Linked DNA regions of Sphaerotilus montanus. The protein of the gene in region 1 interacts with the protein of each later gene in a pairwise test. Links are inferred from orthologs where the notes say so. Each region holds a gene or a part of one and is shown in the gene's direction. Other genes may lie near its edges.

Evidence for each region.
Region 2: the proteins of ssb (region 1) and BDD16_RS04950 interact in binary tests that used the Escherichia coli proteins (3 or more experiments, as listed by UniProt). The link is inferred for Sphaerotilus montanus from one-to-one orthologs.

What each region holds. Positions count from the first base shown.
Region 1 is NZ_JACCFH010000001.1:943,462-957,584, forward strand. The notes cover bases 465-3,230. They hold ssb (single-stranded DNA-binding protein), read left to right. Parts: upstream 465-1,456; coding sequence 1,457-2,005; downstream 2,006-3,230. Other genes in these bases: BDD16_RS04140 (chloride channel protein), read right to left, coding at 465-1,328; BDD16_RS04150 (M20 aminoacylase family protein), read left to right, coding at 2,057-3,230. Outside these bases: more of BDD16_RS04140, read right to left, coding at 1-464; more of BDD16_RS04150, read left to right, coding at 3,231-3,241; BDD16_RS04155 (cysteine hydrolase family protein), read left to right, coding at 3,342-3,914; BDD16_RS04160 (helix-turn-helix domain-containing protein), read left to right, coding at 3,940-4,911; pgi (glucose-6-phosphate isomerase), read right to left, coding at 4,914-6,563; tal (transaldolase), read right to left, coding at 6,598-7,545; zwf (glucose-6-phosphate dehydrogenase), read left to right, coding at 7,759-9,216; BDD16_RS04180 (MurR/RpiR family transcriptional regulator), read left to right, coding at 9,251-10,102; BDD16_RS04185 (STAS domain-containing protein), read right to left, coding at 10,087-10,395; BDD16_RS04190 (MlaC/ttg2D family ABC transporter substrate-binding protein), read right to left, coding at 10,410-11,030; BDD16_RS04195 (MlaA family lipoprotein), read right to left, coding at 11,100-11,849; outer membrane lipid asymmetry maintenance protein MlaD, read right to left, coding at 11,846-12,328; lipid asymmetry maintenance ABC transporter permease subunit MlaE, read right to left, coding at 12,371-13,159; BDD16_RS04210 (ABC transporter ATP-binding protein), read right to left, coding at 13,156-14,004. UniProt on the Escherichia coli protein: Plays an important role in DNA replication, recombination and repair. Binds to ssDNA and to an array of partner proteins to recruit them to their sites of action during DNA metabolism. Acts as a sliding platform that migrates on DNA via reptation.
Region 2 is NZ_JACCFH010000001.1:1,116,956-1,131,281, reverse strand. What follows is about bases 388-3,356. They hold BDD16_RS04950 (primosomal protein N'), read left to right. Parts: upstream 388-805; coding sequence 806-2,908; downstream 2,909-3,356. Other genes in these bases: BDD16_RS04945 (GNAT family N-acetyltransferase), read left to right, coding at 3,213-3,356; hemE (uroporphyrinogen decarboxylase), read left to right, coding at 388-694. Outside these bases: more of hemE, read left to right, coding at 1-387; more of BDD16_RS04945, read left to right, coding at 3,357-4,256; BDD16_RS04940 (carboxylate--amine ligase), read left to right, coding at 4,329-5,561; BDD16_RS04935 (FAD-dependent monooxygenase), read left to right, coding at 5,578-6,864; BDD16_RS04930 (carboxylate--amine ligase), read left to right, coding at 7,025-8,284; BDD16_RS04925 (carbon-nitrogen hydrolase family protein), read right to left, coding at 8,307-9,125; BDD16_RS04920 (YhdP family protein), read right to left, coding at 9,122-13,330; glnE (bifunctional [glutamate--ammonia ligase]-adenylyl-L-tyrosine phosphorylase/[glutamate--ammonia-ligase] adenylyltransferase), read left to right, coding at 13,398-14,326.

The sequences.
Region 1 (14,123 bases):
GCCACCGGCATGCCCCAGCGCACCGCCAGCTCGACGTACATCGACGGACTCACCAGCCGCGCCACCCCGCTCGACAGCAGCGCGCAGGCCATCAGGCTCAGCACCATCGCCTGCCCGGAGACCATCTCCATCACGATGATGAAGGCGGTGATCGGCCCCTGGGTCGAGGCCGACAGGAAGCCCACCATGCCGAGCGCCACCAGCGCCACCGCCTCGGGACGTCCGGCCAGTCCGACCAGCCGCGCCACGTCGTGCCCCACCCCGGCGCCGATCGCCAGCGAGGGCGCGAACACGCCCGCCGGCACGCCGCTCCACGCCGACAGCCAGGTCGCCACGAACTTCAGCAGCGTGTAGAGCGGCGGCAGGCCGTCCTCGCCGTGTTCGAGCAAGGCGCGGGTCGGGTGGTAGCCCGCGCCGGCCGTGGCGCCGCCGGTCACCAGCCCGATCACCGCCACCGCCAGCCCGCACGCCGCGGCGAAGCGCAGCGGAAACCGTCCGCGCCATTGGCTGATCCGGTCACCGCCCTGCGCGCAGACCACCAGCAGCCGCGCGAACAACCCGCCCGCCAGCCCCGACGCCAGCGCCACCGCGACGCCAGGACCGAGCAGCGACCAGTCCAGCCGCGGCACGACCAGCGCGCCAAAATAGCTCTGGTTGCCGAATACCGAGATCGACACCAGGCCAGCCAGCACGATGGCGGCGATCGTGAGGTTGCTGTGCTGCAGGTCGCGGCGGCGGGTGAGCTGCTCGATGGCGAAGACGATGCCGCCCAGCGGCGTGTTGAACGCGGCGGCCACGCCCGCGGCGGCACCGGCCACCATCAGGTCGTGCGCGTCGATGCCGCTGGCAGGCGACAGCCAGCGCCGCGCATGCTGCATCACGCCCGCGCCGACCTGCACCGTCGGCCCCTCGCGGCCGATCGACAACCCGGCCAGCAGGCCCGCGCTCGTCAGCACCACCTTGTGCAGCGCCAGCCGCAGTGACACCAGAGCCGAGGCGCGTCCGGGCGCAATGTCGTCGTGCAGCGCGGCGATCACCTGCGGGATGCCCGAGCCGGCTGCCTCGGGGGCGTAGCGACGGGTCCACATCAGCACCGCCACCGTCAGCAGCGGCGTCCAGACCAGCGCCAGCCCGGCGCCGAACCAGCCGCTGCCGCGCAGTTGCAGGTGGGTGTCGGTCGCCAGTTCCGTCAGCAGCGTGAAGCCGACCACGACCAGCCCGGTCAGCACGGCATAGGTCAGCACGACGGCGCGGTCGATCCAGGGGCGGCTGTGCAGCACGGCCTCGCGCAGCGCCTGCCAGGGAGGGGTTCGGTCGGGGGGTGGCATCACCAGTCAGAGGGAGAGCGCCGTCGGCGCCCTGTGCGGCACAATTGTCCCCCAACTTGTCACACATTCCGGCCCGGACCTCTGCGTCCCGCCGCCGGACAGCACAGCACCCACAGGAGCGAGCGGCCATGGCCTCCGTCAACAAAGTCATCATCCTCGGCAACCTCGGGCGCGACCCGGAAATGCGCTACACCCCCAGCGGCTCGGCCATCTGCAGCCTGCGCGTCGCCACCACGCGCAACTGGAAGAGCAAGGACAGCGGCGAACGCGTCGAAGAAACCGAATGGCACTCGGTGGTCATGTACGACCGCCAGGCCGAGATCGCAGGCGAATACCTGAAGAAGGGCCGCCCGGTCTACATCGAAGGCCGCCTGAAGACCCGCAAGTGGCAGGACAAGGACGGCAACGACCGCTACACCACCGAGATCGTCGGCGAAACCATGCAGTTGCTGGGCGGGCGTGAGGACGGCGGTGGTCGCAGCGGCGGTGGCGGTGGCGGCAGCGACTACGGCGACGACATGGGCGGCGGTGGCGGTTATTCGCCGGCCCCGGCTCCGCGCGCAGCAGCGCCCCGTCCGGCCGCACCGCCACGGGCACCCGCGCCGCGGCCGGCACCGGCGCCAGCGCCCAAGTCATCGACAGGGTTCGACGACATGGACGACGACATTCCGTTCTGAGGCCCCTTCGGGGGCTAAGATGGCCTGACACGCACCCGCGAGTCCGACGCCATGAACGCCCCCGACCTCTCCCCCCTCGTCGCGATCCGCCGCGACATCCACGCCCACCCCGAACTCTGCTTCGAGGAAGTCCGCACCGCCGACCTGATCGCCCGGACCCTCGCCGGCTGGGACATCCCGGTCCACCGCGGCCTGGGGACGACGGGCGTGGTCGGCATCGTCCAGGGCACGGCCGGCGAGTCGTCCCGCGCCCTCGGCCTGCGCGCCGACATGGACGCGCTGCCGATGACCGAGCACAACACCTTCGCCCACGCCAGCCGCCACGCCGGCAAGATGCACGCGTGCGGCCACGACGGCCACGTCGCGATGCTGCTGGCCGCCGCGCAGCAGCTGGTCCAGCAGCGTGACACCTTCGCCGGCACCGTCTACCTCGTCTTCCAGCCAGCAGAAGAAGGCGGCGGTGGCGCCCGCGAGATGATCGCCGACGGCCTGTTCACGCAGTTCCCGATGGACGCGATCTTCGGCATGCACAACTGGCCGGGCATGCGCGCCGGGGACTTCGCCGTCTGCAGCGGCCCGACGATGGCGTCGAGCAACGAGTTCAGGATCACCCTCACCGGCAAGGGCTCGCACGCCGCGCTGCCGCACAACGGGATCGATCCGGTGCCGGTGGCCTGCCAGATGGTGCAGGCCTTCCAGACCATCGTGACGCGCAACAAGAAGCCGACCGACGCTGCCGTCATCTCGGTGACGATGATCCACGCCGGCGAGGCCACCAACGTCGTGCCCGACCACTGCGAGATCCAGGGCACGGTGCGCACGTTCACGCTCGACGTGCTGGACCTGATCGAACGCCGGATGCGCGAGATCGCCACGCACACGGCGGCGGCGTTTGGCGCGACGGTGCAGTTCGAGTTCCACCGCAACTACCCGCCGACGATCAACCACCGCGCCGAGGCCGAGTTCGTCCGCGAGGCGATGCGCGCCGTGGCGGGCGACGCACGCACCCATGAATTCGAGCCGACGATGGGCGCGGAGGATTTCAGCTTCTTCCTGCAGGCCAAGGCGGGGGCCTATTTCGTCATCGGCAATGGCGACGGCGACCACCGCGCGCACGGGCACGGACTCGGCCCCTGCAATCTGCACAACCCGAACTACGACTTCAACGACGGGCTGATTCCGCAGGGAGCGGCGCTGTGGGTGGCGCTGGCGCGGCGGTGGCTGGCACAGGACTGATGTCCGTTTTGCGTCGCATCCGGTCTGGTTCAGACCAGACAGGACCGCGGGTACAGGCGACGATGGCAGCCATCCCACCGCCCTCGCCAAGGAGCCTGCCATGTCCCGAATCGACACCCCGCACCACCCGACCGCCCTCCTCCTGATCGATGTCCAGCAGTCCTTCCGCGCCCGCCCCTACTGGAGCGAGGCCGACGTCCCCGCCTGGCTCGCCGCGACGAACCGCCTCGTCGCCGGCTGCGCAGCACGCGGCATCCCGGTCGTGCAGGTCTTCCACACCGACGGCCCGGACACGCCCGACAACCCCTTCGCGCCCACCAGCGGCCTGATCCGCCCGATCGACGGCCTCGCCCCGTTCGACGCCGCGCTGCGCATCGACAAGCACCGCCACAGCGCCCTCGTCGGTACCGGGCTGGGCGTGTGGCTGCATGCACACGGCGTGCAGCGGCTGATCGTCGCGGGCATCCGCACGGAGCAGTGCTGCGAGACGACCACGCGCCACGCCAGCGACGAGGGCTGGGCGGTCGACTACGTGACCGAGGCGACGCTGACCTTCGAGATGACGACGCCAGCCGGCGCCACGTTGACCGCCGCCCAGATCCGCGAGCGGACCGAGACCGTGCTGGCCGGGCGCTTCGCCACGATCCGCACCGTGGACGAGGTGCTGGCCTGACGCACACTGTCGGCCCACCACCGACATGATCGACATCCTCTTCCTCGTCCTGCCCGACACGCTGCTGCTGGACATCGCCGGTCCGGCGGAAGCGTTCCGGCTCGCCAACCAGGCGCTGCGTCGACGCGGTCTGCCCGAGGCATTTCGCCTGCGCTACGCGGGGCCGCAGACGCAGGCCGACTCGTCCGTCGGATTGCTGCTGGCGAGGCTGGAGCCGCTGCCAGCGGCGTTCGTGCGACCGACCTGGGTCGTGCTGCTCGGCCGGCCGGGAGACGCCTGCGAGGTGGTCGGACACGGCGCGGAATGGATGGACGCACGGCACTGGCTGGCGCAGACCGTGGCGCCACGGCTCGCTGCGCCCGGCGAGGCACCGGACGGGGTGCGACTGCTGACGGTGTGCAGCGGCGCCCTGCTGGCCGCAGACGCCGGCCTGCTCGCCGGACGGCAGGTGACGACCCACCACGAGCTGCTCGACGACCTGCAGGCCCTCGCCCCGACAGCCCGCGTGCAGGCCAACCGCGTCTTCGTCGAGGACGGCGCCGTGCTGACCAGCGCGGGCGTCACGGCCGGCATCGATCTGGCGCTGCACGGCGTGGCGCAGGTGTGCGGCGAGGTGATCGCCGCCGCGGTAGCGCAGGTGATGGTGGTGTTCGCGCGGCGCGGTGTGCAGGCGCCGCAGGTCTCGGCGCTGCTGGCCCACCGCGACCACCTGCACCCGGCGGTCCACCGCGTGCAGGACGCCGTCTGCGCCGCGCCCGCCGAACCGTGGGACAGCGCGCGCATGGCGGCGGCGGCGCATGTCACCGAGCGGCATCTGGCGCGGCTGTTCCGGCTGCACACCGGGGTGTCACCGCGGGGCTATGTCGAGCAGGTGCGCGCGGCGCTGGCCGGGCAGGCGCTGGCGCAGGGAAAAACCGAACGGGAAGCGCTGGCCCTGGCCGGGTTCTCGACCCCGCGGCAGATGCGACAGGCGCTCGGCAAGCGCCCGTCGCGCTGAGTTCAGCCCAGCAACCGCTGCAGCAGCGCCGCCGTCGAGCCGTCCAGCCCGTCCGTGTCGCCCGTGGCAAATCGCGGCAGCAACTGGCTGCACAGCGCCTTGCCCAGCTCCACGCCCCACTGGTCGAAGCTGTTGATGCGCCACAGCGCGCCGCTGGTGAACACGCGGTGTTCGTACAGCGCGATCAGCGCGCCCATCGCCGCCGGGGTCAGCCGATCGAGCACCAGCGTCGTGCTCGGGCGGTTGCCGGGGAAGGTGCGGTGGCGGGCGATGGTCAGCGCGTCCAGCGACTTCGACGCGGTCGGCGCCGTCTCGCCCATCGCGTCTTCGGTGGACTTGCCGAGCATCAGCGCCTGGCTCTGCGCGAGGCAGTTGGCGAGCAGCTTGTGGTGCTGGTCGGCCAGACCGGCGCGCACGCTGTCGGGCAGGCCCGTGCCGCCCGCCGCGTCGTAGCACGGCGTCTTCACGGCGATGAACTCGACCGGGATCACGTCCGTGCCCTGGTGCAGCATCTGGAAGTAGGCGTGCTGGCCGTTGGTGCCGGCTTCGCCCCAGACGACCGGCGAGGTGCCGAAGGGCAGCGGCTGGCCGTCGAGGTCCACGCACTTGCCGTTGGACTCCATCTCCAGCTGCTGCAGGTAGGCCGGCAGCCGGCGCAGGCCTTGGTGGTAGGGCGCGACCGAGCGGCTGGTGTAGCCGTGGAAGTTGCGGTACCAGACGTCGAGCAGGCCGAGCTGGATCGGCAGGTTGGCTTCCAGCGGTGCTTCGGCGAAATGACAATCCATCGCGTGCGCGCCGGCCAGCAGCGCGCGGAAGTTCTCCGCGCCGATTGCCAGCGCAATCGGCAGCCCGATCGCGCTCCACAGCGAGTAGCGCCCGCCCACCCAGTCCCAGAAGCCGAAGGTCGTCGTGATGCCGAACTTCGCCGCCGCGGCCACGTTCGTCGTGGTCGCCGCGAAGTGCTTCGCGATCGCCGCCTCGCCGCCCTCGCCGTAGCCGGCCAGGAACCACGCGCGGGCGACTTCGGCGTTGGCCATCGTCTCCTGCGTCGTGAAGGTCTTGGAGGCGACGATGACCAGCGTCTCGCGCGGGTCCAGCCCACGCAGCACCGGCACGATGTCGTGGCCGTCGACGTTGGAGACGAAGTGCAGCTGCAGCCCGCGGTGTGCAAACGCATCCAGCGCCGGCACGACCATCTGCGGGCCGAGGTCCGAACCGCCGATGCCGATGTTGACGACGTGGCGGATGCCGCTGGTGGCCGTGTCGCGCACCTGCTCGACGTAGGCCAGCAGCCGGTCGAGGACTTCATGCACCTCGTCGCTGAACGGCGCCGCACCGCGCGGGGCGCGCAGCGCGGTGTGCAGCACGGCGCGACCTTCGGTGTGGTTGATCGGCTCGCCGGCCAGCATCGCGTCGCGCCGCTGCTCGATCTGGCATTCGCGGGCCAGCGCCAGCAGCAGGCCGCGGGTCTCGGCGTCCCAGTGGTTCTTCGACAGGTCAGCGAACACTTCCGGGGCGCTCAGCGAGAACGCTTCGGCGCGCGTGGCGTCGTCGGCGAAGGCGGGGCGCAGATCGAAGCGGCGGCCGCTCTGGGCGAACTGCGCGGTCAGCGCGGTCCAGGCGGCGGTCTGGTCACAACGCGGAGCTTGCATGGTGGTTTCCTCGGTCGAGCAGCGGGCGGGTGGTTTACAGCGACAGGATCATCTGGTCGAGCTTGCCAGCATCGACGGCGAAGCCGCGGATGCCTTCGGCGAGCTTCTCGGTGGCCATCGCGTCCTCGTTGAGGGCGTAGCGGAACGAGGCTTCGTTGTACGACACGGCGTGGACCGGCGCATCCTTGGCCGCGGCCGGATCCTGCGCACGCACGATCGGCGCCTCGCTGGCCTGCAGCTGCGCCAGCAGGTCCGGGCTGATCGTCAGCAGGTCGCAGCCAGCCAGCGCCACGATCTGGCCGACGTTGCGGAAGCTGGCGCCCATCACCTCGGTCGGGATACCGAACTTCTTGTAGTAGGTGTAGATCTGGGCCACCGACTGCACGCCCGGGTCATTGGCACCCGCCATCGCGGCCTCGTCCCACTTCGCGCCGGCCGACTTCTTGTACCAGTCGTAGATCCGGCCGACGAACGGCGAGATCAGTTGCACGCCGGCCTCACCGCAGGCCACCGCCTGGCAGAACGCGAACAGCAGCGTCAGGTTGCAGTGGATGCCTTCGCGCTCCAGGATGCGCGCGGCCTGGATGCCTTCCCAGGTCGAGGCGATCTTGATCAGCACGCGCTCGCGCGGGATGCCGGCGGCTTCATACAGCGCGATCAGGCGGTGCGCGCGGGCAACCGTGGCGGCGGTGTCGAAGCTCAGGCGGGCATCGACTTCGGTCGACACGCGGCCCGGCACCACCTTCAGGATCTCCAGCCCGAAGCGCACCAGCACCTGGTCGACCACTTCGTCCAGCGGCAGGCCACGGTGCGCGGCGACCGTCTCGGCCAGCAGCGGCGCGTAGTCGGGCTGCTGCACGGCCTTGAGGATGAGCGAGGGATTGGTCGTCGCGTCCTGCGGCGCGAACTGCGCGAGCTGCTTGAAGTTGCCCGTGTCGGCGACAACGGTGGTGAATTGCTTGAGTTGGTCGAGCTGGTGCATGGCGTTGGGTCGTTTCGAGGTGAATCGAGGGGGTGGCGAGCCGGTTCGCGGCGATCCGCAATTAGAACCCGAGACCGCGGCCTGTCGCGGACAAGCCGGTTACGCGGCCGTGCGGCGCCGCACGATTGACCTTCCAAAGAAACTGGTGCATCATCTTTTGTGAAACTGGGTTACACACCCTGAACCAACCTCCTTCTCTTTCCGAGGCCCTGCATGTCCTTCGATCTTGTCTTCTTCGGTGGCACCGGCGACCTGACGTGGCGCAAACTGATGCCCGCGCTGTTCCAGGCATTCCGCCATGGCAAGCTGCCGGCCGGGGGGCGCATCCTCGCCGTGGCCCGCGATGAACGCAGCGACGACGACTACCGCGCCTTCATCAAGGAGCGTTTCAGCGAGGTCGAAAGCTCCAAGCGCCCGACCGACGACGAGTTCGCCCGCTTCGCCGAGCTGCTGCACTACCGGCGCATGGACCTGTCGCACCCCGAGGACTACAACGGGCTCAAGCAGTGGATCGACGCCCGCGGCGCCGACACCGCCGTGCTCTACCTGGCGACCAGCCCGCACCTGTTCCCGGTGATCTGCGAACAGCTCGGCGCCGCAGGCCTGAACGCACCGCACATCCGCGTCGTGCTGGAGAAGCCGCTGGGCCACGACCTGAAGAGCGCGCAGGAGATCAACCGCGTCGTGCGCTCGGTCTTCGCCGAGCAGCAGGCCTTCCGCATCGACCACTACCTGGGCAAGCCGAGCGTGCAGAACCTGATGGCGCTGCGCTTCGGCAATGCGCTGTTCGAGCCGCTGTGGCGCCGCGAGAGCATCGCCAACATCCAGATCACGCTGGCGGAGTCGCTGGGCGTGGGCACCCGCGGCGATTTCTACGACCGCACCGGCGCGCTGCGCGACATGGTCCAGAACCACGCGCTGCAGCTGCTGACGATGATCGCGATGGAGCCACCTTCGACCAGCGACGCCGACGCGATCCGCGACGAGAAGCTGAAAGTCCTGAAGTCGCTCAAGCCCTTCACGCCGGAGTCGGTGGCGCGTGACGTGATCCGCGGCCAGTACCGCGCCGGCAATGTCGGTGGCCAGGCGGTGCCGGGCTACCAGCAGGAAGTCAAGGTGCCCGAGGGCAGCCACTGCGAGACCTTCGTCGCGCTGCGCACCGAGGTGCAGAACTGGCGCTGGGCGGGGGTGCCGTTCTACCTGCGCACCGGCAAGCGCCTGGCGGCGCGCGACGCGCAGATCGTCGTGAACTTCCGGCCGGTGCCGCACCCGATCTTCCCGGGCTCGCAGCGGGCCAACAAGCTGGTGATCAAGCTGCAGCCGGAAGACGGGCTGGAGCTGCACCTGCTGGCGGCCAAGGGCAGCGGCACGAGCGACTCGCTCGCCCCGGTGTCGCTGGACCTGGACTTCGACAAGGCCTTTGCCGCCGAGCGGGTCGGTGCCTACGAGCGCCTGCTCCTGGACGCGATCGCCGGCCGGCTGAACCTGTTCGTGCGCAGCGATGAGCAGGAGCAGGCCTGGCGCTGGGTGGAGCCGGTGCTGGACGCCTGGTCGCGCGAAAGCAGCGGCGGCGGCGAAGGCCCGCGCGGCTACGCGGCTGGCAGCTGGGGACCGGCGGCAGCCAGCGCCCTGGTCGCCCGCGACGGCAACACCTGGAGCGAGGAACAGTGAAGTGAACACCCCGTCATCGTCCTTGCTGCCCCCGATGCTGGACCGCATCCGCGCTTCGCTGCCGGCCCTCTCGCCTGCCGAACAGCGTGTGGGCAAACTCGTGCTGGCGGATGCGCGCAGCTTCGCCAGCCTGCCGGTGGCCGAGCTGGCCGAGCGCTCGCACGTCAGCAAGCCGACGGTGGTGCGCTTCTGCCGCAGCATCGGCTATGACGGGCTGGCCGACTTCAAGCTCAAGCTGGCCGGCACGGTCAACGAGGGCGTGCCCTTTGTCCACCGTTCCGTCGACGAGGACGACAAGCCCGCCGATCTGGTCGTCAAGGTGATCGACAACGCGGTCAGCGCCCTGCTGAAGTACCGCAACGACGCCACCGCACACGCCTTCGACCGGGCCATCGAGGCACTGACAGAGGCCGCGCGCAAGAAGCAGCGCATCGAGTTCTACGGCGTCGGCAACTCCGGCATCGTGGCGCACGATGCGGAGCACAAGTTCTTTCGCCTGGGCGTGCATGCGGTCGCCTACAACGACGCGCACGTGCAGGTGATGGCGGCGACCATGGTCGGGCCAGGCGACTGCGTGGTGGTGATCTCGAATTCAGGCCGCAGCCGCGACCTGCTCGACGCGCTGGAGATCGCGCGCCGCAAGGGGGCGACCACCATCGTCATCACCGCCAGCGGCTCGCCGCTGGCGCACCAGGCGCAGATCCTGCTGAGCGTGGACCACCCCGAGGACTACGACCGCTACAGCCCGATGGTCAGCCGCCTGCTGCACCTGACGGTGATCGACATCCTGACGACGGGTGTAGCGCTGCGGCTCGGCCCGGAACTGCGGCCGATGCTGCAGGAGATCAAGAAGAACCTGCGCGCCAAGCGCTACGCAGCGCCCTGACCCCCGCCGGGTTGCCGACCCGACGAGACGAGGTCGGCCACACCGTAGACGCGGGCCAGTTCACCCAGCCGCCGCGGCAGTCCGTCGATGTGCAGCGAACGCCCGCCGGCCGCCGCCTGGCGGTGCAGGTCGACCAGCACCGCCAGCGCGCTCGAATCGAACTGCTGCAGTCCGCTCGCATCGACATCGACCACGGCACCCGCCGGCTGGCGCGCAAGTTCCGAGGCCAGCGTCCGGACCGCGGCGCTGGCCTCCCGGACGGTGATGCGGGCAGGCAGTTGCATCGCCGGCATGACTGCGTCCGGACTCAGCTCTTGGCCGCAGCCGCGGCCTTGTTCTTCTCGGCGAGCTTGGTGATCAGGCCATCGATGCCCGAGGCCGAGATCTCCTGCGCGAAGCTGGCCCGGTAGGTCTCGACCAGCCAGACCCCCAGCACGTTCACGTCGTAGATCTTCCAGCTGTCGCCGGTCTTCTCCACGCGGTAGTCGAGCTGGATCGGCTCGCCCTTGCCCTTGACCTCGGAGCGCACCAGCACCTCGGTGTCTTCCGGGCGGGCGCGCAGCGGCTTGAGTTCGACCGACTGGTCCTTCACCTGCGTCAGGGCCCCTGCATAGGTGCGCACCAGCAGCGTCTTGAACTCTTCCTGCAGACGGGCCTGCTGCTCGGGCGTGGCCTGGCGCCAGTAGCGACCGACCGCGGACGAGGTCATGCGCAGGAAGTTGACGTTGGGCAGGATCTTGGCATCCACCAGCGTCATGATCTTCTTGGTGTCCCCCGCCTGGATGGCCTTGTCGGACTTGACGGTTTCGATCACCTCGCCCGAGATCTGCTTGATCCAGGCGTCCGGTGCGGTCTGGGCGTGGGCGACGGCCGTGGCCAGCACCAGTGCGGCGGTGGCGATCAGCGAGGTCCAGCGTTTGTTCAACATGAATGTCCTTTCAGCAACCATCCGGAGCCGGACGGTCGGTCTTCAACGTTTCGGGGATCTGTCCGGTTGTCACCGGCTGGTCGGGGCCGGCGCGGAGGCGGCCGGATCCGCAGCGGGGGCGGTCATCGGATCGACTTCTTCTTCATCCGGTGGATTGCCATCGTAGACAAGGCTGCGGCGGCGCTGCAGATACGCATTGCGCACGAAGGCGTACTTGTCCAGGGCGATCTCGTCGATCAGCTTGGTGGCCGACAACAGCCCCGCCCGGGTGCTGACCAGGCGGAGACCGGTCATCGTGTTGCGGGTCAGCGAGACCGACACCAGGGCTTCAGGGGACGCTTTCATGTCCACCGGCAACCCGATCGAGTCGCGTACCGTGGACGGGCCGAGGATCGGCCAGACGATGTAGGCACCAGTGGGCACACCCCAGCGCCCGAGCGTCTGACCGAAGTCCTCGCCGTGGCGCTCGAAGCCGAGTTCCGTGGCGACATCCATCACGCCGCCGAAGCCGAACACGGTGTTCGTGCCGAAGCGCATCACGTCGCTGAAGCCATCCGCGATCCGCCCTTGCAGGAACAGGTTCACGGCCGACCAGGCGTCCCGGACATTGCCGAAGAAATTCGACACCACCAGTTGCACCGGCGACGGCAGCACCGCCTCGTAGACCTGCGCGGCCGGCTTGAGCACCGCCTTGTCGACCGCCTCGTTGAAGGCGAACACCTTGCGGTTCATCGGCTCCAGCGGGTCAGGACGCTGCGCCGTGGCGCACCCCGCCAGCAACACCACGCTGCACAGCAGCGCCGACAATGACCGCCTCATGGCTTGCCGGCCGGTGCGTTGCTCGCATCGGCCGCCTTGTTGAACAGGAACTGGCTGATCAGCGTCTCCAGCACCACCGCCGACTGCGTCTGCGTGATCACATCGCCCGCCAGCAGCGTCTTGTCGGAAGCCCCGGGCTCGATGCCCAGGTACTGCTCGCCGAGCAGACCGGCGGTGAGGATCTTGACGGAGCTGTCCTTGGGGAAGGCGAAGCGCTGCTCCATCTCCATCTCGACGGTCGCCTGGAAGGACTTGTCATCGAAGCTGATGCGCGTGACCCGGCCGACCACGACACCGGCACTCTTGACCGCCGCGCGGGCCTTCAGGCCCCCGATGTTGTCGAAGCGTGCGGACACCCGGTACACCGGTTCGAACGACAGGCTCAGCAGGTTGCCAGCCTTGAGCGCCAGGAACAGCAGAGCTGCTGCGCCAATCACCACGAACAGGCCCACCCAGAGGTCATGACGGGATTTCTGCATGTTGTTTTCCTCTGCTACGAATTCGGATTCAGTCCTGGAACTTCAGATCGAGAACATCAGCGCGGTGAGCACGAAGTCCAGACCCAGCACGGCCAGCGAGGACATCACCACCGTGCGGGTCGTCGCACGCGCCACGCCTTCGGGGGTCGGCTGGCAGAAATAGCCCTGCAACAGCGCCACGAAGGTCACCGTCAGCCCGAAGACCATGCTCTTGATGACGCCGTTGCCGACGTCCTTGAAGACATCGACCCCACTCTGCATCTGCGACCAGAATGCCCCGGAATCGACCCCGATCAGCATCACGCCCACCAGCCAGCCACCGGTGATGCCCACGGCGCTGAACACCGCCGCCAGCAGCGGCATGGCGATCAGGCCCCCGATGAAGCGCGGTGCGAGCACCCGCAGCACGGGATCGACGGCCATCATTTCCATCGCGGCGAGTTGCTCGCCCGACTTCATCAGGCCGATCTCGGCCGTGAGTGCCGTGCCGGCCCGACCGGCAAAGAGCAGCGCGGTCACCACCGGGCCCAGTTCCCGCACCAGCGACAGCGCCACCAGCAGCCCGAGCGCCTCGGACGAACCATAGCGCTGCAGCGTGTAATAGCCCTGCAGCCCGAGCACGAAGCCGACGAACAGCCCGGACACCGAGATGATGGCCAGCGAGTAATTGCCCAGAAAGAAGATCTGGTCCGCCACCAGCCGGAACCGGGCCAGCGCCGCGGGCATCAGGGCCACCAGGCGCCCCATCAGGCGGGTGGCCTCGCCGATGTCGGTCAGGCTGCCGCGCACCGACTGCCCGATCGCCGACAGCATGTCCGCGATGCCGCTCATCGTTCACCTCCACGCAAGCCGAAGTCTTCGCCGACCGAGGTGGCGGGATAGTGGAAGCGCACCGGACCGTCCGGCGCGGCATCGACGAACTGCCGCACCAGCGGATCGTCGGTCTTGCGCAATTCGTCTGGCGTGCCCTGGGCTGCGATGCCGCCATTGGCAATGAACACCACGTGGTCGGCGATCGAGAAGGTCTCGTCCACGTCGTGCGACACGACGATGCTGGTCACGCCCAGCGCATCGTTCAGTTCGCGGATCAGGCGGGCCGCCACACCCATCGAGATCGGATCGAGCCCGGCGAAGGGTTCGTCGTACATGATCAGGTCCGGGTCGAGGGCAATCGCCCGGGCCAGCGCCACACGCCGGCTCATGCCGCCGGAGATCTGGCTGGGCAGCAGGTCGCGCGCACCACGCAGGCCGACGGCGTTGAGCTTCATCAGCACCAGATCGCGCACCATGGTCTCGGTCAGGTCGGTGTGCTCGCGCAGCGGAAACGCCACGTTGTCGAACACCGACAGGTCGGTGAACAGGGCCCCGAACTGGAACAGCATGCCCATGCGCCGGCGCATCGCCATCAGACCGGCGCGGTCGAGGCCGGCGACATCGGTGCCGTCGAACAGCACCTGACCCGACATCACGCCCAGCTGGCGGCCGATCAGGCGCAGCACGGTCGTCTTGCCGCCACCCGACGTGCCCATGAACGCCACGACCGACCCTCTCGGCACCGTCAGGTTCACATCCTTCAGGATGATGCGGTCACCATAACCACAGGTCACGCCACGCAACTCGACAAGCGGCGAGACAGAAGCGGCGACAGAGGGTGCGGGGTTCGAGACAGGTGGCACGGGCGAGGCGCGAGCGGCAGGTTCAATCCGCGGGAACCCGCGGCACTGCCGTCGATGATAGGGGAAAGCACGGAGATCGGTTTGAAGAAGCGTTGATCCGCACCGACTGCACAAAAATG
Region 2 (14,326 bases), 180 kb from region 1 along the record:
CGACGCGGTGACCTCGATCCGCAAGGCGCTGAACGGCCGCGTGCCGCTGATCGGCTTTTCGGGCAGCCCGTGGACGCTGGCCTGCTACATGGTCGAAGGTGGTGGCAGCGACGACTACCGGCGCGTCAAGTCGCTGATGTACAGCCGCCCGGACCTGATGCACCGCATCCTGGCCATCAACGCCGACTCGGTGGCGGCCTACCTGAACGCCCAGATCGAAGCCGGTGCCCAGGCCGTGATGATTTTCGACAGCTGGGGTGGCGTGCTGGCCGACGGCGCCTTCCAGGAATTCAGCCTCGCCTACACCCGCCGCGTGCTGGCGCAACTCCAGCGCGAACACGACGGCGTGCAGATCCCGCGCATCGTCTTCACCAAGGGCGGCGGCATCTGGCTCGACGAGATCGCCGAACTGGACACCGACGGCATCGGCCTCGACTGGACGATGGACCTTGGCAAGGCGCGCGCGCGTGTCGGCCACAAGGTGGCGCTGCAGGGCAATCTGGACCCGAACGTGCTGTTCGCCGGCCCGGCGCAGATCGAGGCCGAAGTGCGCCGCGTGCTCGACCGCTTTGGCGCGCACCCCGGCCACATCTTCAACCTCGGCCACGGCATCAGCCAGTACACGCCGCCGGAAGCGGTGACGGTGCTGGTCGAGACGGTGCATCGCCACTCGCGTGCGATGCGGGTTGCCTGATTTTGAGGCAATCCAGGAAAATGCCTTGTGTGACAGGCACTTGACAGTGCTCTGACCAGCTTGTCCCCAACGTTATCCACAGGTTCGGTGGACATCCCTGCGTTGCCTGTCATGTGCCGTCTGCGCGTGCTGGTCGATCTGCCGCGGCACAGCCGGCTGGATGCGGTGCTGGACTACCTGGCCCCCGAGCCGTGGCCAGCCGGCACGCTCGTGCGGGTGCCGCTGGGCAAGCGCGAGGTCTGCGGCATCGTCTGGGGCATGGCCGAGACGCCCGACCCGGCCGAGGCAGACGGCGAGGCCCCGGTCCTGCGCAGCGTGGTGCAGGTGCTGACCGATCTGCCACCCTTCACCCACGGCTGGCTGCGGCTGGTGGCGTTTGCGGCTTCCTATTACCAGCGCAGTCCCGGCGAGGTGGCCCTGAGCGCCTTGCCGCCCGATCTGCGGGATCTGGATGCGGTGCAGCTGGCCCGCCGGCTCAAGCGGCTGGACAAGGCGCTGGCCACGGCGGCCAAGGTCGCCAATGCAGCCGCTCAGGCGGGCACGCCCGAACGCCCCGCGCTCTCGCCCGAGCAGCAGCAGGTGCTCGACGTGCTGGCCGACGGCCCGCCGCAGCCCAGCCTGCTGTTCGGCGCCACCGGCAGCGGCAAGACCGAGGTCTATCTGCGCGAGGCCGAGCGGGTGCTCGCCGCCGGGCGGCAGGCGCTGGTGCTGGTGCCCGAGATCAACCTGACGCCGCAGCTCGAAGCCCGCTTCGCCGAGCGTTTCCCCGCGCGCTGCATCGTCTCGCTGCACAGCGGCCTGACCCCGGCGCAGCGCCTGCAGCACTGGCTGTCGGCGCACCTCGGTCGCGCCGATCTGGTGCTCGGCACGCGCATGGCGGTGTTCGCGTCCCTGCCGCGACTCGGGCTGATCGTGGTCGACGAGGAGCACGACCCGTCCTACAAGCAGCAGGAGGGCGCGCGTTACTCGGCCCGCGATCTGGCGGTCTGGCGGGGCCGCCATGAACAGGTGCCGGTGCTGCTGGGCTCGGCCACGCCGTCGCTGGAGAGCTGGTACAACGCCGGCCCGGCCGAGGCGGGGGGAGGGCGCTACCGCCGGCTGGTGATGCCGAGCCGCATCGGCGGCGGCGCCTTGCCGGCCGTGCGCGTGGTGGACCTGGCCCGCATCGCCGCGCAGTTCGGCAAGCAGGCCCTGCGTGCCCACCCGCTGGCACCACCGCTGCTGGACGCGCTGCGCGAGCGGCTCGACCGCGGCGAGCAAAGCCTCGTGCTGCTCAACCGCCGCGGCTACGCGCCGGTGCTGCACTGCACGAACTGCGGCTGGAAGAGCGCCTGCCCGCACTGCAGCGCCTGGCGCGTCTTCCACAAGCTCGACCGCACGTTGCGCTGCCACCACTGCGGCATCACCGAGCGGGTGCCGCGCGCCTGCCCGGACTGTGGTGACCCGGACATCCAGCCCATGGGCCGCGGCACCGAGCGGCTGGAGGAGCAGCTCGCCGACCTGCTGCCCGGCGCCCGCGTCGGCCGCATCGACGCCGACAGCACCCGCGCCAAGGGCAGCCTGGCCGAGCAGCTCGCCAGCGTGCATGCGGGCGAGGTCGATGTGCTGGTCGGCACGCAGATGGTCGCCAAGGGCCACGATTTCCGCCGCATGACGCTGGTGGCGGCGGTGCAGGCGGATGCGGCCTTGTTCTCCAGCGACTTCCGGGCGCCGGAGCGGCTGTTCTCGCTGCTGATGCAGGCGGGTGGGCGCGCGGGGCGCGATGCGGCGCTGGCCGGGCGCAGCGAGGTGTGGATCCAGACCTGGCATCCGGAGCACGCGCTCTATGCGGCGTTGCGCCGGCACGACTACGAGGCCTTTGCCGCGTCGCAGCTCGCCGAGCGTGAGTCCGCGGGGATGCCGCCGTTTTCCTTCCAGGCGCTGCTGCGGGCCGACGCGCGCACCCCCGAAGCCGCGCTGGCTTTTCTGGACGCGGCCGCGCTGCAGGCCCAGGCCTTGCCGGGCGCGCAGGAGGTGCTCATCTACCCGCCGGTGCCCGCGCCGATCCACCGGATCGCCGACGTGGAGCGGGCCCAGATGCTGGTCGAGGCCTCCGGGCGTGTCACGTTGCACCGCCTGCTGGCGCAGTGGCTGCCGGCGCTGCAGGGCTTGTCTTCAGAACCGGCCACGCGGGTGCTTCGGTGGGCATTGGACGTCGATCCGATCTCAATTTAGAACATTTGATAGCCATCCCCCGCATTCTGTTGTCACGTTTTGTTTCTGAGGGGGTGGTCGTTTGCCACGTTTTTAGTCAGGATTGCTGTAAAACCCGGCGTCGAGAATGAGGCGCCATGGGGGGGTCCCGGGTGCATGGTTGCAGACGCCGGGACGGATTCAAGGATCAACGGCGCAATGGGGAGGGAAGTACGTGGCAGTTCCACAGTGGGAAATCAGGTTGCGCCAGCCGGCGGAGCTGAGTGAAAAGGATCGGCAGGCATGGGCTGCGCTGGAGTCTCGTGCCGCAGAGCCGAATGCGTTCATGTCGCCGCACTTCGTGCTGCCGGCGTTGCAGCATCTGGACGCTGGCGCCTCGGTCGTCCTGATGTGGGTCGAGCGTGCGGCCGGTGGGCTGAAGGAGCTGGCCGCGGTCGGCGTGTTCCGGCGGTGTCTGGCGAGCCGGGTGTTTCCATGGCCGCACTTGTCGGCCTACCAGTCCGAGCACACCTATCTGGGGGGGCTGCTGGTCGATGGTGATGCGGTCGGCCCGGTGGTCGAGGCGATCCGGGGCTTCCTGGCCCGGCCGGGTTGTGTCTGGAAGGGGCTGGAGCTGCCCAAGGTGGACACCACGGGCAAGCTGGCCGAAGCGGTCCGGCAGGTTGCGCAGCAGCACCGCCTGCCGGCGCAACTGCTGGGGCCGCAGGAGCGGTCGATGCTGACGGTGGCCGGTTGCGGCGAAGACCTGCTGCGCGAGACCCTCGGCAAGAAGCTCAACGAGATCAACCGCTGCATGCGCCGGCTCGCCGAGCAGGGCGAGGTCCGCTGGCATTGCCTGCGCAAGGACATTCCCGAGGCATCGGTCGAGGATTTCCTGCGCCTGGAGCATCTGGGCTGGAAAGGCGAGTCCGGCACCTCGATGCGTTCGACCAAGGCCGGCGAGGACTTCTTCCGCGACATGGTGGCGCGCTTCGACCGGGACGGCCGGGCGCTGTTCACCGAACTGCGGGTCGATGGCCGTGCGGTGGCGTCCACCTGCAATTTTGTCTCCGGGTCGATGGGCTTCGCCTTCAAGGTGGGCTGGGATCCGGAGCTGCGCAAGCTCGGCCCCGGCATGCTCAACGAGGTCGAGTTCATCCGGCAGGTCCGCACCCATTGTCCGGATCTGGCGGCCTTCGACAGTGGCGCTTCGGCCGATTCGTTCATCAACCGGCTCTGGCCTGACCGGCGGTCGCTCGGGCTGCTGCTGATGCCGTCCAGCCGCATGGCGTCCTGTGCCTTGACGGCGACCCGGCGCCTGCGAGATTCCCGGCAGGCCAGGCGGCCGAAGCCGGAAATTGACGCAATAATCCAGCAAGTCGAAGCCTGATTCCTCTGCTGGAGTCGGTCCGGGATGCGGTTTCCGGTGGAGATCGGCCCGGTTCCCTGTCCCTCTATCTGCATGTACAACAACATATCCCCGGCGGTGGGTTGCCAGCCCGCCGTCGTTCTCGCGTGCGCCGGTGCCCCGGAAGGGGATCTGAACCTTGTGCGCTCGCTGGGCGAGCAGGGGGTGCCGGTGATCGTCCTGGGTGAATATGCCGACCCGCCGTCCCGCTACTCGCGTTACTGCATCGAGTTCGTGCAGGTGCCCGATTTCGGCGGACATCCGCAGGAACTGCTGGCGGCGCTCGCGGAGTTGTCGCGGCGCCATGGCGGGCCGTTGCCGGTGTTTCCGTCGGCCGACCCGGATCTGGAGGCGCTGAGCCGGCTCGGTGACGCCACCCGGCCGTACATGCGCTCCACGATGGCCGATCCTGCGCTGGTGCTGACGCTGATGGACAAGGGAGCCTTCAGCGAACTGGCCACGCGCGCCGGGCTGCCGGTGCCGCGCACCTTCACGCCACACTCGCTGGCAGAGGCCGAGCAGGGCGCCGGGATGCTGACCTACCCGGCCATCGTCAAGCCCTCGCTGCCGACGTCCTGGAGGCACCCGGCGCTGCCACGCGCGATCAGCCTGGCCAAGGCCATCGTGGTGGAGTCGCACGGCGAGCTGATGGATATCTGTCGCACGGTGGCGCCCTGGGGCCTGGCGTTGATCCTGCAGGAATACGTGCCGGGTGACGATGCCGAGCACTACGACGTGCACGCCTTCATCGACCAGCACGGCGAGGCCCGCGCCACGTTCTGTGGCCGCAAGTGGCGCATCCAGCCGCCCCATGTGGGCAGCGGCTGCTATGTCGAGAGCCTGCACGAGCCGGCGCTGGAGGCGATGGTGGCGGACCTGCTGCAGCGGATCGGCTACCGCGGCATCGCCAACCTCAATTTCAAGCGCCACAGCCGCACGGGCGAGTTCAAGCTGCTGGAGATCAACGCCCGGGTGAGCCAGTGGAGCATCCTGACCACCCGCTCCGGGGTGAACCTGCCGTGGATGGCCTACCGCGATGTCTGCGGACTGGCACAGGAGGCGCCGCCGCCGCGGCAGTCCGGGCTCTGGTACGTCAGCGGCAAGAGCGATTTCCGCGCAGTCCGCGGCTATGTGCGCGAGGGGCTCTGGACCTGGAGCGGCTACCTGCGCTCGCTGCTGAAGCGCCCGATGGTCTGTCAGGTGCTGAGCCTGCGGGATCCCGGCCCCGCCCGCCAGCTCACCCTGCGCTGGATTGCGGAGAAAATGCGCCTGCGGTCACCCTCCTGACCGCTCAGGAGCCGAGATGTCCGCTGTCCTTTCGAGGGCCCATGCCCATGCCCATGTCCATGTCCCGGTGCTGCAACTGGCCGTGGTCGGTGCCGGCCCGGTCGGTCTGGCGCTGGCGCTGTCGGCTGCACGCCGCCTGCCGTCCGCGCAGGTGTGTGTCTACGACCGTCTGTCCGTCGACCACGACGTCAGCGGCGATCCGCGCACGCTGGCGCTGTCGCAGGGCAGCGTGCTGGAGTTGCAGCGGCTGGGCGTCTGGGCGGACATGGCCGAGCGCGCCGAGCCGATCCTGGCGGTGCACGTGTCGCAGCAGCAGCCGGGACTGCTGGACCTGCTCGGCAAGGCGCCTGCGCCCGAGTTGCTGATGCGCGCGGAGGACGAAGGCGTGCCGCAACTGGGCGCGGTGATTCCCTATGGGGCACTGGCCGCGCCGATGCGGGCGGCGTGGCTGGCGGCCTGTGCCCGCGAGCCGGGTCGGTTGTCCGTGCGCTGGGGCAGCGCGGTGAGCGGCGTGCGCACGGTGCCCGGCGGAGTGGAGATCGATGTCGGCGCGGCCTCCGGGGCTGGCGGGGCCCTGGTCGAGTCGCACCATCTGGCGGTGATCGCGGAGGGCGGCGTGTTCGCCGAGCAGGCCCGCAAGGCCGTTGCCCGCGACTATGGCCAGACCGCCTGGGTCGGCACGATCGGGCTGGAGGGCGGCGAGGCGGGTGTCGCCCACGAGCGCTTCACGCCCGAGGGGCCGGTCGCGCTGCTGCCGCTGCCCGGCACGACGCTGGCCGACGACGGACGCACCGTGCGGCGCCGTGCGGCGCTGGTCTGGTGTGTCGACCGCGCGGATGACGCGGTGGCCGAACTGAGCGAGGTGCAGCGCCTGGCCGTGCTGACCCACCTGCTGCCGGAGCGGGTGGGGCGGCTGGTGTCGATCAGCCCGCTCAAGGGTTTCGCGCTGGGCCTCAACGCCGAGCGCACGCTGGTGCAGGGCCGCACGGTGCGCATCGGCAACGCGGCGCAGACCCTGCATCCAGTCGCCGGCCAGGGCCTGAACCTGGGCCTGCGCGATGCGCACGAACTCGTGACCCGGCTGGCCCGCGACGGCGATGTCGACCAGGCGCTGCGCCGGGTCGAATGGCAGCGGGCACCGGACCGCTGGGCAATGATCGCCGCCACCGATTTCCTGGCCCGCAGCTTCACCTGGCCGTGGCCGGGGCTGAGCACGCTGCGCGGGGCGGGGCTGGCGGTGCTGGGGCAGGTGGGTCCGCTCAAGTCGCTGCTGGCGCGCCGCATGATGTTTGGCGGACGCTGAGCGGCCTGCGCAAGATGACCGTGCGGATTGCGCGGGCCGGTGCGCAGCCCCCCTGTTGACGGGGAGTGCGTGGCCTCCGCCAGGCGGCCTGATCCGGTAAAAACGTGGCCGTGTTCCCAGCATTTCCGGTCAACGCTTCCAGAGCGGATCTTTCCCCACCATGACTTCTGATATCCAGACCCCGTCCCGAAGCCCAGCCGTCGTGCTCGCCTGCCTGGGGGCCCAGGGGGCCGACCTGAACATGGTGCGCTCGCTGGGCGAGCAGGGGGTGCCGGTGATCGTCATCGGCGAATACGAGTTTCCGCCGTCGGGCTACTCGCGCCACTGCATCGAATACATCTGCGCCCGCAACTTCACGCGCCGCCCGGAGCACCTGCTGCGCGTGCTGCGCGAACTGCGGGTGCGGCACGGACAGGCCCTGCCGGTGTTCCCGACCGCCGACACCGACCTGCGGGCCCTGGCCTCGCTGCACGCGGACCTGGTCGGCACGGCCTTGTGGGTCTCGGCCTCGCCCGACACGGTGAACCGCATGATGGACAAGCGCCGTTTCGCCGCACTGGCCCAGGCGCTGCGCCTGCCAGTGCCGGTGACGCATGCGCCGCGCACGCTCGAAGAGGTTGAAGCGCTCAGCCGGGTGATCGACTATCCGGTCGTGCTCAAGCCGGCGCAGCCGACAGCCTGGATGCGCCCGGGCATGGACCCGGAGATCGCGCGGGCCAAGGCACTGGTGATCGACGAGCCGGCAGAGCTGATGCGGGTGTGCTGCCGCATCGCGCCGCACGGGCTGGACGTGCTGCTCCAGGACTACGTGCCCGGCAGCGACGACCTGCACTACAGCGTGCACGCGTGGATCAGCCGCAGCGGCCCGATCGAACGTGTGGCGACAACCCGCAAGTGGCGCACCTTCCCGGTTCAGGTCGGCACGGGCTGCCTGGTCGAGACCGTCTCGATGCCGGACCTGGAGGCCGAGGCCAGCGACATCCTCGCGCTGCTGAAGCTGCGCGGCATGGTGGTGATGAACTTCAAGCGCGACGCCCGCACCGGGCAGTTCATGCTGCTGGAGGTCAATCCGCGGCTGAGTGCCAACAGCCTGCTGCTGACCCGGGCCGGCTTCAACCTGCCCTGGCTGGTCTACAGCGAAGTCTGTGGCCGGCCGGAGGCGGCGCCGACCGCGTGGCGGGTGGGCCTGCGCTACCTGAGCGCCAAGGCCGACTTCCGTGCGTTCCGGGTGCTGTCCCGCGAAGGCCGCCTGGGCTGGGGCGAGTACCTGCGCACGGTGCTGCGCCCGGGCATGGTCTACCGTGCGTTCGACCTGAGCGACATGGGGCCGCCGGTGCAGATGACGGTCGACTGGCTGGCGCTCAAGTGCCGGGGCAGCGGCCGCTGGGTGCGCAGCCGGCTCGGTCTGAACGCGGCCTGATGCGTGGCCTGCGCGGGCCGGTTCAGAGCCGGCGGTGCTGCAGCGCCGGCAACTGGGTCCGCACGCGCGCCAGCTGGGCCCTGTCCAGCTCCGCGCACACGACCCCGTCGCCTTCGTCCTGCACCGCCAGCACGGTGCCCCAGGGGTCGATCACCATCGAGTGGCCCCAGGTGCGCCGGCCGTTCTCGTGCCGGCCGCCCTGGGCGCTGGCAATGACGTAACACTGGTTTTCCACCGCCCGGGCGCGCAGCAGCAGCTCCCAGTGCGCCTGTCCGGTCGGCCATGTGAACGCAGCCGGCACCACCAGCACGCTGCAGGGCGGCTGCATCAGGCGCCGGTACAGCTCCGGAAACCGCAGGTCGTAGCAGACCGACAGTCCCACCCGGTGCACCGTGCCGTCCCGGGCGGTGGCGTCGAAGGCCACCGGCTGTTCGCCGGGGCGCAGCGTGGCCGCCTCGTCGTAGCGGCGCTCGCCGTCGTCGTAGCGGAACAGGTGGATCTTGTCGTAGCGGGCGGCGAGCGTGCCGTCCGGCCCGAAGACGAGCGAGGTGTTCGAGGCGTGCTCGGGGTCCCCCTCCAGCGCCATCGGCAGCGTGCCGCCGACCAGCCACAGCCGGTGCTGGCGCGCCAGACCGGACAGCAGCGCCTGGATCGGCCCGTGGCCCGCCGACTCCGCCACCGCGAGCTTGTCACGGTCCTGCCGGCCCATCAGGCAGAAGTATTCGGGCAGCACGACCAGCTCCGCCCCCTGCGCGGCCGCCTGGGCGACCAGTTCCGCGGCGCGGGCGAGGTTGTCCTCGACCCGGGGCGTCGATACCATCTGGAGAGCGGCGATCTTCATGGGGAGCGGTCCTTTCGGGTCAAGGGCAATGGCATGGACGTGGGCAGGGGGGAGCGGTCGACCGGCGTGATCTGTGGGGCCCCCCAGGGGCCGGTGACGCGGTACTCGCGCGTGGCCGCCTCGGTCAGCGGGCGCTGCAGCAGCCACTGCGTCACCAGCGTGCCGAGCCCCACGGCGGGGTTGATCACCGCGTAGGCCAGGGACGCGGCACCAGCGTTCAGGTCCGGCACGATCCAGACCCGCAGATCCTGGGTCGCACTCGTCAGGCTGGCGCTGCCTTCGGCCAGCACCATGGCCTGCACGCCGCGCACGCGCAGGTTGTGCGTGTCCGCCGCGCCGAGGCGGATCTGCACGTCGCCATCGATGCGGTCGAAGCTGAACCCCTTCTGGTACAGGTCCCGGAAATCGAGCGACAGGCGCCGTGGCAGCGACTGCAGATTCAGCGCGCCGAACAGCCGACCGGCGCCCGGCTCGGCCTGCAGGAACTGGCCGTTGTCGACGTCGAGGCGCACCGTGCCACCCAGCTGTGCCAGCGTCAGTGCCGTTGGCGGGCCGGGCCAGCGCAGCTGGCCGCCGAGGTAGCCGCGGCCGCCCTCCAGCAGGCCTGTCCAGCCGAGCTGGTCGAGCCAGCGGCCGCCGTCGTCCACGTCCAGCCGGAAGGTGAGGCGGCTGGTGCCCGTTCCGGTCGCCCCCTCCCGGTCCGCCGGATCCCACACGCCCACGGCGCTCAGGCGGGCCTCGGGCCGGGTCAGAGCGAGCTGGTTCAGGCGCCATTCGCCGTTGACCACGGTGGGCAGCCGGGTGTCCGGGTTCGGACCGCCCTGCAATTCGAGCCGGCCGAGGTGCCTGCCGCCGAACACCAGGTCCTCGACGACCACATCCAGCCCTGGCAGGGGTTCCGCGCCAGGTTCGGGACGGGCGATGGACTCGGCGAGCGGTGCCGTCGGCCACGGCAGGGCCAGCCGGCCGAGTCGCGCCTGCAGGGTGGCAGGGGTCTGCGGTGTCGCGGTGCGCAGCGTGATCCGGCCCGCCAGCTGGTCGGCCTCGATCGTGCCGGTCCAGGTGCGGACGGGCGTGCCGGACGGCTGCAGCGTGGCGTCGACGCCGGTCAGGCGGTGGCCGTGGGTGGCGAGGTCGGCCACCTGCAGCCGGATCTGGTGCAGCGGCAGTCCGTGGGCCTCGTCCGGCGCGCCCGGGTGGTCCACCGAGGGCAGATGGCCGGCCTGCCGTGCCCGTTGCAGCCAGGTCTGCCAGTCGTCCAGCGACAGCCGTGGCAGCGCGATGCCGATGTCGATGCCCTTGTCAGGCGAGGGCCCCTGCTCGGCGCTGCCGATCCGGATCTGCCCGCGCAGCCCGCCGTTCACAGGGTCGCCATCGTGCAGCAGTCGGGTGGACAGCAGCGGCGCGGCCGCCGTGCGGGCGTCGATCTCCAGCAGCGTCGCGGTGGCCGGACTGGCGGCTTGTGCCTGGGGCTGGAGACGGACCCGCAGCACGACGGGCTGTGCGGCGGGCTTGTTCAGCGGTGCCGGCAGACGGCTGGCCAGTCCGACCAGATCGCTGTCCACCTGGACGGTCGGGCCGCCTGGGGTCAGGGCCAGTTGCAGGCGGTAGTCCGCCTGGCCGTCGAACTGGTGTGCGAGCCGGACGACCGGGTCGATCGCACCCAGGTCGCGCAGACCCTGGGCTGTGGCGTGGCCCTGGCCGGCGAATCGCAGCACACCGGCCTCGTCGAGGTGGCCGTCGAAGGCGAACCGACCGCCCGCGACCTGCGCACTGCCCTGCGTCAGGTGGAACTGGCGCTCGGTGAATTCGAGGCGTGCCTGCACGGCCTCCAGCGCCGGCACGTCCGGACGCATCTGCAGTCGCGTCTCGCTCAGATCGACCCGGCCGGCCACCGTCGTGTCCCTGGCCTGTTGCAGGGGCACGGCGATCTGCAGCGCGAGCCGGGTCTGGCCGTCGCCGCGGGCGGGCAGGAACGCGTGGTCCAGCCAGCCGTCGAGCGGACTGTCGCGCAGGTACTGCAGCGCATCGGCCGTGGTGCCGTGGCCCAGGCCGGTCAGGCGCAGCACGGGGTCGTGGGCCAGCTGGTCGATGCCGCCTTCGATGTCCTCCAGCGCGAATTGGCCGCTGCCGGTCTGGCCGAGCCGGGCACGGGTCTGCAGCAGCCGCAGCTGGTGGCCCTGGACGACGAGGTGGCCGGCGCCGTCGGTGTAGCGGGGCCAGGTGCTGTCGGGCACCGCGTCGAAGGTGACCTGCTCGAAACGACCGGCGATGGCGAACTCGCCCTGTCCGGGCCGGGTGTAGGGAAAGTCGAGCACCGGGCCGCGCACGCGGGCATGCACCTCGCGTGCCGATCCGGCCACGAGTGCCGCGCGCAGGTAGTCGCGGACCGACCCGGCGATGCCCAGCGGCAGGTAGCGGTGGATGCGGTCGGCGTGGATCTGGTGGACCCGGGCCTCCAGATCGATGCGGCCGGGCAGCCAGCCCGCAGGACCGAAGACCGGGCCGGCGGTCGGGCCGGTGTGCCAGCGCCCGGAGAACTCGCCCGCGCCATCGGCGGTGTCGAAGACTGCGCGCCGGACGTGGACCTCGATGGCCGGGCGGGTGCCAGCGGGGGCGGCAGCCGGGCGCTGCAGCGTCCAGCGCACGTCGGCCTGCAGCCGATCGAGGGCCACGCGGGGCTGCTCGAACACCCCCGGAAACTCCAGATCCCCCTGGGCGATGCGCAGATCGGCCTGGCCGCCGAGGTCCGTGACGTCGAAACGCACGTGTCCGCCGTGCATGCCCGGGCGCCCGGGCGTGGCGGTCGACGTGAGGGCGGTGGTGGCCGGCTCGGCCGCGAGACTCAGGGCGTCAGCGGCGCCGCGGGCACGCCAGCGGGTGGGCCGCTCCGGATCGCCGGCCCATTCGTAGGCGAACTGTCGCAGCTGGCCGCGCGGGCGGGTGGCGTCCAGCAGGCGCCGCATCGGTCCGGCCAGCGGCACATGGGCGGCCGATTGCGCCAGCAGCCCCAGATCGACCAGCGAGGCCTTGAAGGCGCCGCCCGTCCAGGCGCCGGCGGGCCCGTCGAGCCGCAGCTCCAGATCGGTGGCGGGCCAGAGGCTCGGGTCGGGGGTGGCGGTGCTGGCGGTGGCATCGGCCGGTGGCTGCGACTGGAAGGACAGCTGGCGTGCCCGGACCACGCTGCCCTGGTCGCCGTGGCGCACTTCCAGCTGGCCGGCGATGCGCCGCAGCGCCACGGGCGGCAGTCCCCTGGCCAGGCGCAGCGTGACCGCTTGCAGCTGCAGGTCCGCGGTGGCCCCGGTCAGGCGGCCCTGCGCCACGTCGATGCGGGTGGCGAGCCGGCCGCGGCCCTCCATCAGGTCGAAGGGCAGGTCGACATGCCGGCGCAACTGGCTGACATCCACCAGCGGCCAGTCGGCCTGCACGACACCGGCCCATTGCCGCCAGTCCCCCGGGTGCTGCAACCCGGTCATCGACAGCAGCGAGCGCAGCGGTCGCGCCATTTCGGCACTGGCGAAGAAGCGGCTGCCCCATCCCTCGGGCGGCGTGGCACTCAGGCGCAGGACGTGCCGGCCGACCGGGTTGCGCAGGTCCAGATCGACGCCGGTGAGCACCAGCGGGTCGGCGCCCCGCTGTTCGTCGTGCCACGACAGGCTGGCGCCGCGCAGCCGGATCTCGGCCTGGCTGAACAGCCAGTCGGCCACGCGGCCATCCTCGTTGCGGGCGTCGGTGCGCTCCAGCGGCAGTCCGGCCAGGAAGATCTGCCCGCGCCGGTCCCGGCGCAGCGCCAGATGCAGGGCGTCCAGTTCCAGCCGCTGCACGTGCGGCCACCAGCGCGTGAGGGAGCGCGGCAGCAGGGAGCCTGGGGTGATGACCGCCTCGACCCGGGCCAGCCGCAGGGCTTCATGCCCGTGCGGATCCACCATGCGCAGGTCGCTCAGCGTCACCACCGGCGCCCACGCGTCCCCGGTGACCTGCAGCGCCCCCAGGCGGACGTCCATGCCCAGCGAGCGGCTGGCCCAGGTTTCCAGCCCGGGGCGCCAGGTGTCCAGTCGGGGCAAAATCCCCCACTGCAGGATCAGCCACGCGGTCAACGTCAGCGCGGCAACGGCAGCAATGCTCCAGAATGCGACGCGCAGCACCATGCCGCCGGCGCGCCGGCTCCAGTGCAGCAGATCGGATGACCAGGGAACCACAGGCATGAATGCAGCCGAACCAGGCGCCGGTGAATTGAACACAGCGAAGCTAGCACAGACCCGAAAGCATGCCATGCAGACCCCGTCCGAGACCGCAGTGACGACCGCCACCGCCGACCACAGCCGCTACGTGCAGCGGGTGCGCAGGGTCCGAGGGGCCGATCTGGCGCTGCTGGCCGATGGCCCGCCCGACCGGGCGTCCATGCAGGCCACGCTGGACGCCTGGCTGGCCCGTGGACGCAGCCTGGCCTCGGCGCTGCGCCTGACGCGGCAGCTGGTGATGGAGCGGCTGGTGGTGCTTGATGTCGAGCAGCAGGCCGATGTCGAGGTGGTCACCCGCGCGATGACCGAGCTGGCCGAGGTAACGCTCGAAGCCGCGCTGGCCGCCGCCCGCGCCGAGCAGGATGCGCTGCACGGTGCCCCGTACACCGCCGAGGGCCAGCCGATCGACTTCTGGATCATCGGCATGGGCAAGCTCGGCTCGCGCGAGCTGAACGTGTCCTCCGATATCGATCTCGTCTACGTCTACGAGGAAGACGGCCAGACCGCCGGCAACGCCAGCGGTGGCCGCACCATCTCCGCGCACGAGTACTTCTCGCTGGTGGCGCGCACGCTGCGCGCCCTGATCGGCGACGTGACCGAGGACGGCTTCGTCTTCCGCATGGACCTGGCGCTGCGGCCCAACGGCAATTCCGGCCCGCCGGTCGTGAGCCTGGCGATGCTGGAGGAGTATTTCCTGGTGCAGGGCCGCGAATGGGAGCGCTTCGCCTGGCTGAAGAGCCGGGTCGTGGCACCACGGGCCTCCGTCACGTCCGGGCGGGCCAAGGCGCTGCGCGATGTGGTGACGCCCTTCGTGTACCGGCGTTATCTCGACTACGGCGTGTTCGAGGGCCTGCGCCAGCTGCACCAGAAGGTGCGCGACGAGGCCAACCGCCGCGCCGCCGGCCGCCCGGAGCGTGCCAACGACGTGAAGCTCTCGCGCGGTGGCATCCGCGAGATCGA